DNA from 4 places in the Agarivorans sp. OAG1 genome. Region 1 is predicted to be linked to each of the others. Evidence: predicted binding sites of a transcription regulator. Region 1 holds the regulator's gene; each other region holds the start of a gene.

Region 1 (3,144 bases):
ACTGCCCATTTTTTCTCGATTTAACAAGCTTTCAAAAATGCATTGGGTAGTGGTATCAAGCTGTTTGGCAGCCAGTTCGCTCACTATTTCTAGGGCGCGTTTTTTTGAAGAGCATTGAACTGCACTTTGGGTGCAGTCCAAGCTAAGTACTTTATTTAGTTGCATGGGGGGGCTAACGTTTGTTAAGTTTTTCTTTATGTTTGATGACTTGGCGATCAAGTTTATCAATCAGGCTGTCGATGGCGGCATACATGTCAGAATGCTCAGAGGTTGCAAATACTTCGCCGCCGTTTAAATGTAATGTGGCTTCAGCAATTTGGTTCAGTTTTTCTACGTTGAGGATGACGTGAACGTTATTGATCTGATCGAATCGTCGGGTGAGTTTGGCAAACTTGGTGTGGACATATTCTTTCAAAGATTCAGTTATTTCTACGTGGTGTCCAGTAAGGTTAATTTGCATAGATATCTTCCCCTTTTAGTGGCCTTAGATAAGGCTCTTACGTTGGTTAGAAGGTGGAATTGCTAAAGACTCACGATATTTAGCGATCGTACGTCTTGCCACCTTGATCCCCTGATCTGCCAAAATATCAGCAATTTTGCTGTCGCTGAGTGGTTTACTGGTATTTTCGGCAGCTACCAGTTTCTTGATTAATGCACGAATAGCGGTTGACGAACACTCACCCCCGCCATCGGTAGCCACATGGCTAGAAAAGAAATATTTAAGTTCGAAGATGCCGCGAGGTGTGTGCATGAATTTTTGGGTGGTTACCCGGGAAATAGTGGATTCATGCATTTCTACAGCTTCTGCTACATCGTTCAGTACCATTGGCTTCATGGCTTCTTCGCCATATTCAAAAAACGCCTGTTGATGATGAACAATGCAGTTGGATACTTTTAATAGGGTTTCATTTCGGCTCTCGATACTTTTAATAAACCACTTGGCTTCTTGTAAGTGGCTACGAATAAACTGGGTATCGTTAGCGTTGGTAGAGGTTTTACTTAAAGATGCATAGTGGGAGTTAACACGCAACTTAGGCATTGCATCTGGGTTGAGCTCTACAACCCAGCGGCCTTGGCGTTTTACAACCGATACATCCGGAATAACATACTGGGCTTGATTAGGCTCAACCGCGTTACCAGGTCGAGGTTCAAGCGTATGAATCAAACGCATGACTTCGCGTAACTGGTCTTCTTTAAGTTTGGTTTTGCGGGCTAATAGACGAAAATCGCGATTAGCCAATACATCAATATGATTTGAAACTACATCTTTGGCTTCATTTAGCCAAGGTGTATCTTCAACAAAACGGCTTAGTTGAATCAGTAGGCACTCCTGCAGTGAGCGAGCCGCAATACCAACAGGGTCGAAATGTTGGATGCGTTTAAGTACTGCTTCTACTTCATCTAGCTCTACATCTAAGTCATTGTTATCGCTTGAACGTAAGCCCTCTAGTAGCTGCTCACAGTCTTGGGTGAGGTAGCCCGATTCATCTACTGCATCAATAATGGCTAAAGCAATAGCTTGGTCTACTTCACTAAATGGAGTGAGTTGCATTTGCCACAATAAGTGGTCTTGTAAAGAGTCGACAGTTTCGCCCTGAAACAACATATCGTTGTCATCGCTAACCGCGCTGCCAGATGAGCTGGCTGGGGCAGAACTGGCGCTGTAGATATCGTCCCAAGTAGAGTCAACAGGAAGGTCGTCAGAAACAGTTTCTTGATTAATGGCATCGCCTGCTTCAATTTGACTGTTGTCTATGTCAGCAGTGGATTCGGCCTCGGTAGACTTCTCGTTGGCAGATTTAGCGTCGGTTGCGTCACTATCACTGGCGTGAGACTCATCCGCCTCAAGCAGAGGGTTACTTTCCAGAGCCTCTTGAATCTCTTGCTGTAAATCCAGTGTTGAAAGCTGGAGTAAGCGAATGGCCTGTTGTAACTGGGGGGTCATGGTTAACTGCTGACCAAGACGCAACTGCAAAGATGCTTTCATTAACTACCGCTGTTCCTTCTTCTTATTGTCTTTTTTTAAACTTGCACTTTAACTATAGCTTGAATTGTTCTCCGAGATAAACTCGTTTCACATGTTCGTTTTCGAGAATTTCTTCTGGCTTTCCTGAGGCTATCAATTCGCCTTGGCTAACGATATAGGCATGCTCACAAACATCGAGAGTTTCTCGAACATTGTGGTCGGTAATTAGTACACCTAGACCGCGATCACGTAGATGTTCAATGATCTTTTTAATATCGATAACAGAAATAGGATCTACCCCTGCGAAGGGTTCGTCAAGCAAAATAAACTTAGGTGCGGCGGCTAGCGCTCGAGCAATCTCAACTCTTCGGCGTTCACCACCTGACAAGCTCATGCCTAGGTTTTTGCGAATATGGCCAATGTGAAACTCTTCAAGAAGGTCGTCTAATGCACCAATTTGTTGCTCTTTATCGAGGTCTTTTCGGGTCTCTAATACGGCGAGAATGTTCTTCTCCACAGATAAGCGGCGAAAGATAGACGCTTCTTGCGGAAGGTAGCCAATGCCTTTGCGTGCGCGGGTATGCATCGCTGTACTAGAAATATCGTCATCATCGATGAGGATGCGGCCTTGGTCACGAGGCACCAAACCCACCACCATGTAAAAAGTAGTTGTTTTGCCAGCGCCGTTTGGACCTAACAAGCCAACAATTTTACCGGTTTCTACATTTAGACTAACGTTTTTGACTACCTTACGGCCCTTGTAGGCTTTGGCTAGGTTTTCAGCAATTAGGGTACTCATTATTGCTGGTCTTCCTTGGGCGTTAGTTCGTCAAGTTGCTGCGGTAGGAAAATAGTAGTTACACGGCTGTTTTCGTCGCCTTGTGCCACCATTTCTTGTTTGTTGATGCTGTATTTGATCATTTTACCTTTTACCAAGCTCTCTTCTTGTTTGAGTTGAGCATTGGTAGTGAGTGTTAGCGTTTGGGTTTTTAAGTCGTAGCGCACTTCGTTCGCTTCAGCTTCAATTGGCTTGCCGCTATCAAGTAATTGATAAAACGTTGCGGGTTCGCCTTTAGCAATCATAACTTCGCTGCCTTTTTCTTCACTACCAATAACGCTTAGCTCTTCGGCGTGCATTTTAATCGAGCCTTGAGTCACCACAACATTATTGTAAAAGG
Region 2 (3,144 bases), 300 kb from region 1:
CACCATAAAGGCTTTTACATTCAGAAGTTAAATTACATTCATCGCCTTTTACCGCTGTAAGTTGTATAGAGGCAGGCTGAGCGCTGAAGCTATCTAGCAATTGATTTAAGTTGATGCCTTGGCTGCCTGTTCCGGCATTGGCAAATAAAGAAAAGACAAGGCATAAAAAGCCTACTAAATCCTTGGTCTTTCTCGCTTTGTGTTTATGTTGTTTCACTGGATTTTCCTTGTGTTTGTTTGATCAACAAAGTGCAAAGAAGGCTTATCTTTATCAGTGATAAACCAGTCGTCTGGTCTGTAACGTTTGTACTTAGCGTTGAGTATTTAAATTGATTAACTTTTTATAATGTTTTTTGTCAGCGAGGATTTGAGCAATTAATTATCAATATGTAAAGTTGTAATTAATTGTTTTAATTGATTTTTTTAATCAATTTTAATCTCATATTATTTAAGGGCTGAGAATGAGGGTTTAAGCTGTTGCTCATTAGCGACAGCTGACAGAGAAAGGACTATTTTAAGAAGCCATGGGTGATCATTGGGTAACGATTGGCTATTTGTTGGTATTGGCCGTTGTTAACTATTGTTGCTAAACCACGATTAAATGATTTAAGCAGCTTAGCGGCGCCTTCAGTTTTACGCGATATGAGCAAATGCACGCTACTGCTCATTACATCATTATTAGATATACACAAAACTGCCCGCTGTTGAGGACTTAAGTAACGGTTTATAAGGGTAGTTGCGGCGACTCTATCAATTAAAAATGCATCGATGCGTTTGGCAAACAGCTTTTTTAGGTTTTGTAAGTCTGAATTCACCTCTTCGATTTCATATAGGCCTTTGTCACCATTTAGCCAAAAATCTTCGGTATAGGTGTAACCTCGCACGGCGCCTACGACTTTGCCTTTTAAGCTGGCTAGGCTGGTGAACTCCCCAGTTGAATTTAAGCTAACTAATACGCTTCCACCGTACCAAAGTGGCTCGGAGTGAAAGAAATGCTCTTGACGTTCAGATTTAATCGCCCAATAAGAAGTGGCTACATAACTACCTACTCGGCTGGAGTTTAATGCGCGTTGCCAGGGCAAATAACGAAAATTCACCTCTGTTTCTACGGCAGCAAACGAGGCTTTAACAATGGCATTTATTAAACCTTCATCATCGCGGTATTGAGAGGTGAAGGGTGGATGCTCACCGCTGGCTATAGTGATGCTTTCAGCAGCGCTCTGGTTACTGATTATCACTAGGCTTAAACAGAAAAGGGTACGGAACAAATAAATAATGGTAACTCTCTATTGGTAATAAACACAGCTGAGTAAAAAAGCTAAAGCGTATATTAAGCGTAGTTCTCGCCTAGCTTTAAGCAAGGTTTCCAGCAGAGTATCGTTGCTCGCTAGACTGCTTTTCCAATCTTGTCGAATTTTTTTACAACTAAACTCTTATTGTATTGTTTAATAATATATACACATGAATAAAGCCATGAAAATTAACGCTTTTAGTTAGTTGGCCTAATTCCTGCTTCTAAGCTGTCAGTTTTAATAGTTTGTATTTCTAAGTATTTGAAAAATATAAACTTGGTCAAATAGTTATCAGTTTTCGGTCGTTACCGTAGTAGTAGGAAATGTTTTATGTATTTTGCAAAGTTAAGTCGATTTACGCTTGTGACCTTTTCATTGGCCTTGTCTGTTGCTTCTCAAGCCAGCGTATTAAGTGACTACAACTTAATTCTTACCGGTGATTACAACTACCAAGGTGGAGAAGTAGAAGGTCGCACTCTTCTTGGCGGTAATCTAAATGCTTCAGGTCATTCGCCTACTTTTGCAACCCGAGAAACCACGGTTATTAATAAAGACACCGTGACTGTTGTGGGTGACGTTAACGCTACCAATATTAACCTTAATGCTGGCAGCTTAAGTTATGGCGGCAGCTACAATGTAAATGGCAATGTTAACCTTAACGGTGGCGGCTCAGCAGTTCAAAGCATCAGCGCTAAAAATCAACTGGATATGCAGGCTACTTTTGCTGCCGTAGAAGCGGAGCTAAGAGCAGACTCTGCTTACTTCGCCGGCCTAACCAGTAACGCAGTACTAAGTGGCAGCCATTTGTCCTACGCCGGTAGCGATAGCGTGGCGGTGTTTGATGTTGATTTTTCTAGTATCTTCGCTCAAAACAATTCTTTGTCTTTAGATGCTGGTTTAGCTGAAACAGTGATCATTAACGTATCTGGTAGCATTGTAGATATTGCTGGTGGGGTAAACCTTACCGGGAACGGCTTTGCCATTGATGCGGGTTTAGGTAACCTTGGCGCAGAGAATATTTTGTGGAACTTCTATGAAGCGGAATCAATCAACTTCAATAACTTAGCAACTGTAGGTTCGGTGCTAGCCTTAGACGCTGATATTACAGGTGGTGCAGTATTTGACGGAAGTGTAGCTGCCAAGAGTTATACAGGTGGCAGAGAGTTTCATAGCCATGGTTTTGATTGGACTCCCCCGCAAGTACCCGCAGTGGTAAGCGAAAGCTCAAGCTTTATGCTATTTATTTTGGGCTTAGCTTTAGTCATCGTGTCGCGTCGTCGTAGTCGCATCTAAGTTCCTCTCGATTAAATCTGATTGAAAGCCTCAAGTTTACTTGGGGCTTTTTTGATCCCGCTAAGCTGTTCTGTTTTTTTATAAGCGTTAACTAAATCACCCACTAGTGTGAGCGTTCACATAATCTCTGCTAAATAAATTTAACTGATGAAATAAATGCGAGTAGTTTTGGCCTTAGGCCGAATTTTGAACATCCGCTTAGCGCAGTATCAAGCCATATCGATATTTGGTCGTAGAACATAATTTGATAGAGATAATGAGGGAGCAAATCAATGAGCGTATTACCTAAGCATATTAAAAATCTACTGCTGACATCAGCCCTGGTTGCCATGGCTAGCCTAAGTACAGCGGCTAATGCGGCGATTAAAGTAAAAGCCGAAAACTTTAGCCAACAGCAAGGGGTACAAACAGAACCTACGGCCGATGCCGATGGCGGAAACAATGTTGGTTATATTGAAAATGGTGATTGGGTGGAATACGCCATCGATGTTCCAGCTGCTGGCGAATACACGTTTTCTGCGCGAGTAGCCAGTGATACTAATGGCGGGCGCTTTGTTGT
Region 3 (3,144 bases), 200 kb from region 1:
CTTTGCTAACTCACCGCAGGAATGCTTATGTCTGAATACTTCGCCATTGTAGAGTGGCAACGCCAAACCGATGAAGCTTATACCGACAACCATTACAGCCGAGGCCACCATTGGCACTTTGATGGCGGCCAAACTGTTGCAGCCTCGTCGTCACCACATGTGGTGCCGCTGCCTTACTCGGTAGAAGCAAACGTTGACCCAGAAGAGGCCTTTGTTGCCTCGTTATCTAGCTGCCACATGCTGTTTTTCTTATCCATTGCCGCTAAAAACCGTTTGGTAGTGGATAGCTATGAAGACAAAGCGGTAGGAATAATGGCCTTAAATGAGCAAGGAAAAATGGCCATGACAGAGGTAAAGCTCAACCCTAAAGTGGCTTTTTCAGGGCAAGAGGTGAGCCTAGCTAAGCTTGAGAAAATGCATCATCAAGCCCACCAGCAATGCTTTATTGCTAACTCTGTGACCACAAAAGTAACAACCAATATTGCGCTGTAGCTCTAAGCCAGCCAATAAAAAAGCCTTGGTGAGACCAAGGCTTTAATGAATAAGAAACTAGCTTGTTATTTGTTAAGTCTCTTTCTTGAAACGCCAAACCCAAGCATCGCAAACATAGCTAACAAAATAGTACTCGGCTCAGAAACCTGCGTTACCGGCAAAGTGCTCTCAACAATGAAGGTAAGTTTATAATCAATACCTTCTACACATTCAGGGCTATAACCTGGAAAATTAACCACATAGGTTTGTGCACAAGTGTGGCCTTGATCAAGCAGGCTACTCAAGTAAATACCTTCAGTAACATCTAAACTTGGTGCATCAAAACTTTTGCCATTTAAACCCAAAACCCCATCTTCTAGTTCAGGAATGGTAAAAATTTCTGGCGTTGTAGAACTCTCTTCAAGGAACCAAGTTGGCGCAGTAGCGCCAAATGTACTTTGTTGGCGATAATCAGGTGAAATAGGTGTGCCGAAGGTCCAATTAATACCAGGCAAGTTGGTTCCCCAATCGATACTGGCTCCTACTAAACGCATACCTGCGGTAATGCCAATATTGAAAACATCTCCGCTGTCCAGCGGGCTGTAAATTGAACCATAAAAGGCGTTCTCACCTTCCACTAAATTGAAAAGTGCAACATCATCGACCCCACCAATGGTGTCAAAATCACCAGCAGGCAAGCCACCTTCAGCAACTACATCTGCCTCATCAAAAGACCCATTGTAATCAACAACTATCACTCCAGCGTGGGCATTACCTAGCACCAGTAAAAAGCTTAATACCAATGAATGACGTAGATTCAGCATGTTTAATTCCTTTTTTGGATGTAGCAAGTATTTTCCTACATATCACTAAACACGGATGCACTTGTCATACCAAAAAACTAATATCTTTTAAAACAAGTAGTTAAAAAATAATAAGTGATTCAAAATAAATATTTGTATAAATAGCTGACATTAAAGCAGTGTTTATAATCTGTAAATTCTAAGATTTTATATTTATTCAGCTTTTAAACAGCTAACTCATCAAGCAGCGCATTTTTCACAGGTGAATAACGCTAACACTCCAAATCACCATTCAACTCCAACAATGACGGCGCTAAGGGTTAACTTATAAGGTTTTAATGGCAGCCCAATGCTAGCCGCAATTTACAGAAAGCGTCGCCATCGATAACGGTACTCTCAATCCATTCATCCTTCGCTATCGGCATTTAGTCCGGCGGTTTTGCCTTTTATCGCATCATGCAGCTGTAAGGGAATATCAATCGTAATCTTGCTCATGTACTCACACTGACAAGGATTGATCATGAAAAAGCTTACTTTAGCCAGCCTACTACTTATTTGCTCTTATTCAGCAAGCGCTAGCATTAACGAGCAACAACTTGCCTCTTACTTTCAAGCAGCCCAAGGTGACTACTCGCAGCTAGATTCACTGTATAAAGAGCTACAACTCGTCCATCAGCAGCAACCTTCAGACCCTTGGACTTTGTTTTATCTGGGTGGAACCGAGACTTTAAAAGGTGACGATGCTTGGATGCCTTGGACCAAAATGCGCTACACCGAAGATGGCTTAGCACGCATGGATAAAGCCTTAAATATGATTGGAGAAGAGCAATGGCAGCAGCAATATCGCTACCTTCCTCAAGCGATATATATGCAGGCAACGGCCGCAGTTACCTTTACCAGCGTGCCAGACTTTTTTAATTACCAAGACCAAGGCATGCAGTTATTCAAACAAGTACTTAATGACCAGCGCTTTTTGCAATCTCCTGCCCAAGCCACCTCATGGGTGTACCGCTTTGCTGTAGAGGCGGCTTTAAACAACCAGCAACCGGCACTGGCTCAACAATGGTTTAAGCAACTACAGCAAAGCGGTGTAAATGATGATTACAGCCAGCTCACCGCGCAGTTAATGGCTAAGCAAAATAAGGGCTAAGGATAGAATATGTTGCAATTTAAAGGCTTAAGTAAGTTTTACCAAACCGGCCAAGTAAGCCAGCAAGCGCTTAACAATGTTAATGAACATATTCGTGCTGGTGAAATGATTGCCCTTTGCGGCCCATCAGGCTCAGGCAAAAGCACCTTACTTAATATTTGTGGCTTGCTAGATCTTAACTACCAAGGCGAGCTGTATTTTGATGGGGTAAAACTAGATAAAGACCCACAGCATTGTATGCAGCTACGGCGACAACAGCTGGGCTTTGTATTCCAGCGCTTTAATTTAGTGCCAGTAATGAGCGCCTACGAAAATGTAGAGTATCCGCTAATGCTAAATAAAGTGCCTAGCCAACAACGCAAGCAGCGCATTATGCAAATTTTAGATGCAGTAGGCATGGCCGACTTTGCGCAAGCTAAACCCGACCGTTTGTCGGGGGGCCAACAACAACGCATTGCTGTGGCACGAGCTTTGATTCACCAGCCTCGCTTGGTAATTGCCGACGAACCAACAGCTAGCCTCGACAGCCACACCGCCCACCAAGTTGTAGAGCTGATGAAGGCCATTGGCAAAAGCCACAACACCACCTTTGTGATCGCCACTCACGATAACCGGATGAGTGAACATTGCGACCGACAAATAGAACTACTAGACGGACAGGTATTATCCAAGGAGGTTAGCGCATGCGTCGCCTAAAACATGCATTACTTAATGTGCAAC
Region 4 (3,144 bases), 1.4 Mb from region 1:
AATGATGCGGGTTTTAAAGAGTGGAGTTCAAACGCTGGCCAACTAGGTATTGATACCGGCGGCGCAACAGCCGATGAGTTTGATCCTCTTTTTGGTGGTGAGTTACCTAAAAGCCTTGCATGGGGTACACCATACGGCGCTGTAAACCCTCAACTTATCAAAAGTTCACTTGAGATTGACGACGCTCAGTCTGGTCAAGTAAGTACAAGTGTAGTTGACGGTGTTGGTGCATTGGATTTCGTAACAGGTACAGGCCTTACCCATGAAAACTGGGGTGTAACTGGCAATACTTTGTCTTCAGCAGTTTTGTTTGATGGCTTGTTCCTGCAACCTCTAGCTCCTTTTGTTGGCCCAGCACTACCTGCGCCGGTTCTTGAGTTTGATGTATTGTTTGAAGAAACGTACAACACTCCTACTAATGACATCTGTAAATACGGTGATACTAAAGTAGGTGAAGCTGGCATTAATGAAGCTGGCTGTGCTGATTTATTCACATTGGTACTAGATGACGGAGTTACGTTTACTGAAGTTGGCGATGATATCTACCTTCAGAACAGCTTCATTCTACCAATTCCTGGTTTTGACGATTACGTGTATACCTTAACTACTCGTCTTCAAGGCTTAACTGTATTAGATAATCTAGATTGTGGTCCTGACTCTACATGTATTGGTTTCTTAACTGAAGAAAACCAGAAGAACGAATTAAAGGCAGCTTTCGCTATTTCTGCTGCTCAAGTAACTGAGCCAGGTACTTTAGCTATCTTTGGCTTAGGTTTGCTAGGTTTGGCTTCTGTTCGTCGCCGCGCTTAATTAGCTGCTCTTATATAATTACTGCTGCGCTTTCGCAGCAGTAATTTTTTATTTCCTTCAAGAAACTCTCACTTCCAAAGCTCAAATTCTCAATCGTAACTGTCTTGTTCGAAGGTTCTGCTTTCTCATCTACCTTTATAGTGCTTAGCAACTTAACACCAGAATGTTGTTTGTTGGTCCAAGGTAAATCGTTAATTGGATTTAGTAAGGGAAATCTTCATACATTAAGCTTTAGAACAAGGATCTTAAGGATCTTTTACGGTGGTAAACATAATGGGTTTTTGTGTCAGTAATTTTTACATCCTATTTACTTCAATGATTTGGTTATTTCTTAAGCTACTGCTTTTAAAGGTTTTTTAAAGTTGGCACCTAGATTGCTTTGTATGACTTGTATTTCGAATCGTACTGACCAAATGGATGGGTGACATGAACAAATTAAAACTTACATGCTTGGCGGCTAGCTTAGGTTTTGCAAGCATCTCTGCTAACGCTGCTCTTATCACTGACTGGGATTACCTAAACGAAGCTGGTTTCGATCAGTGGACTTCTGATGCTGGTTCAATTGACCCAACGGGTATTGATGCAACTGGCGAAACTTTAGATGATTTTGACCCACTTTTTGGTGGCGAGCTTCCTAAGTCTCTTGCTTGGGGTGACCCGTACGCTGCTGAAAACCCAGATCTTAAGAAAAGTGCTTTGAATATTGAAGATTCTAAATCAGGTACTGTGACTACCAGTGTTGTAGATGGTGTTGGTGCTTTAGCATTTTCAGAAGGTACTGGCCTTGTACACGAAAACTGGGGTGTAACCGGTGATACTCTAGTAGCAGCTACATTGTTTGATGGTTTGTTCCTTGCACCTACAGCACCTGTTGCTTTCCCATTAGCTCCAGCACCTGTACTTCAGTTCGGTGTGATTTTTGAAGAAACCTACAACACGCCAACTAACAATGTTTGTAAGTACGAGCCAACTCAGTTGGTAGGACAAGCCGGTATTAACCAAGAAGGCTGTTCTGACTTATTCACTATCGTGTTGGGTCCAGATGTTACATACACAGAAGTGGGTGATGACATTTACTTAACAAATAGCTTCGTACTACCAATTCCAGGTTACGATGACTATGTATACACCCTAACTACTCGCCTACAAGGTTTAGAAGTATTAGGTGATATTGATTGTGGACCAAACGCAACTTGTATTGGCTTCCTTACAGAAGAAGATAAAACTAACGAATTGAAAGCTGGTTTCGCTATCTCTGCTGCACAAGTATCAGAGCCAGGAACATTAGCTATCTTTGGATTAGGTCTATTAGGCTTGGCAGCTGTTCGTCGCCGCGCATAATGCTTAATTAAAAGTCGCTAAGTTTTAGCATTGTACATCCAAAGCGCAGCCTAGTTCTGCGCTTTGTTTTTTCTGCAAGCCTGCCTTTTATAATTCTAAATTGTTTCTAAAATCTAAATGTTATGTTTAGAAAGTTTGAAGCTTTGAGAGCGCTTTATGATCCGAAACAAACATGTGAAAAACCTAGCAAGTATCCCTTATCTTGGGGCTGTTGTGAGAGGTGGCATTTCGTTATTGGTTAAGCGAGAAGCTAAGCTAATTGCTCAGCACTTTGCAGAGTATCTTCGCCCGGTAGTTGCTTATAAAACCGATACCGTACAAGAAGCATTTCGAATTCGTCATGACGTATACTGTGAGGAACTTAATTTTGAGCCAGTCCGTGAAAACGGTATGGAACAAGATGAGTTTGATGAATACTCTCGCTTTTGTTTAATCGAGCACAAACCTAGTACCAACTATGCAGGCTGTGTGCGAATAGTATCTCCTTCTAGTAAAGATGAGTTACTGCCCATCGAGAAGTTTTGTTCTAATGCTATTGAAGGTGCTAAATATCACCCTTCGCAATTTGCTAGAAGCGAAATTTGTGAAATATCGCGTTTAGCGGTTCGCCCACAATTCCGACGTCGTAAAGCGGATAACTTTGATGGTGCTGCCTCTGGTGCGATCAATGAGCAAACCTATTCTGAGGAAGAGTTACGTTGCTTTCCTTTTTTAGCTATTGGTTTGTATTTGTCTATTGCCGCTCTAGCTGTGCGAGCTGGCACCCATCACGCGTTTGTTATGATGGAGCCGCGTCTTGCTAGAAGTATGAGCTTTTTAGGTATTAAGTTTGAGCAGCTTGGTCCAGCTATTGAGTATCATGGCTTACGCGCGCCTTACTACATTAGTGCAGGAACACTTACACGTACTTTACCGGTAGGCTTTCAAGTCTTGATGCGTAACATTGATAAAGAAGTAGAAAAGGGTTGTCTAGCAGCTAGAAACAATGATGAC

The links. Region 1 encodes sigma-54, which starts transcription at its own class of promoters, with help from an activator protein. Its sites were predicted from a motif close to GTTGGCACGNNNNTNGNNT; they were not measured.
Region 2: a site for sigma-54 is predicted at 1,497-1,515, ahead of OAG1_RS19680 (choice-of-anchor A family protein). Genes of this name have one in related genera too.
Region 3: a site for sigma-54 is predicted at 1,351-1,369, ahead of OAG1_RS17400 (PEP-CTERM sorting domain-containing protein). Genes of this name have one in related genera too.
Region 4: a site for sigma-54 is predicted at 1,172-1,190, ahead of OAG1_RS02890 (THxN family PEP-CTERM protein). Genes of this name have one in related genera too.

What each region holds. Positions count from the first base shown of each region.
Region 1 covers NZ_AP028990.1:4,023,049-4,026,192, reverse strand. The annotation lists gene ptsN (PTS IIA-like nitrogen regulatory protein PtsN) at 1-165, opposite strand, end outside; gene hpf (ribosome hibernation promoting factor) at 173-460, opposite strand; gene OAG1_RS18280 (RNA polymerase factor sigma-54) at 485-1,987, opposite strand; gene lptB (LPS export ABC transporter ATP-binding protein) at 2,040-2,765, opposite strand; gene lptA (lipopolysaccharide transport periplasmic protein LptA) at 2,765-3,144, opposite strand, start outside.
Region 2 covers NZ_AP028990.1:4,327,578-4,330,721, reverse strand. The annotation lists gene OAG1_RS19690 (DUF5060 domain-containing protein) at 1-217, opposite strand, end outside; gene OAG1_RS19685 (transporter substrate-binding domain-containing protein) at 510-1,268, opposite strand; gene OAG1_RS19680 (choice-of-anchor A family protein) at 1,623-2,585, shown strand; gene OAG1_RS19675 (carbohydrate-binding protein) at 2,858-3,144, shown strand, end outside.
Region 3 covers NZ_AP028990.1:3,826,544-3,829,687, forward strand. The annotation lists gene OAG1_RS17395 (OsmC family protein) at 28-492, shown strand; gene OAG1_RS17400 (PEP-CTERM sorting domain-containing protein) at 558-1,295, opposite strand; gene OAG1_RS17405 (hypothetical protein) at 1,795-2,424, shown strand; gene OAG1_RS17410 (ABC transporter ATP-binding protein) at 2,434-3,120, shown strand; gene OAG1_RS17415 (FtsX-like permease family protein) at 3,108-3,144, shown strand, end outside.
Region 4 covers NZ_AP028990.1:602,364-605,507, forward strand. The annotation lists gene OAG1_RS02885 (THxN family PEP-CTERM protein) at 1-810, shown strand, start outside; gene OAG1_RS02890 (THxN family PEP-CTERM protein) at 1,237-2,151, shown strand; gene OAG1_RS02895 (PEP-CTERM/exosortase system-associated acyltransferase) at 2,308-3,144, shown strand, end outside.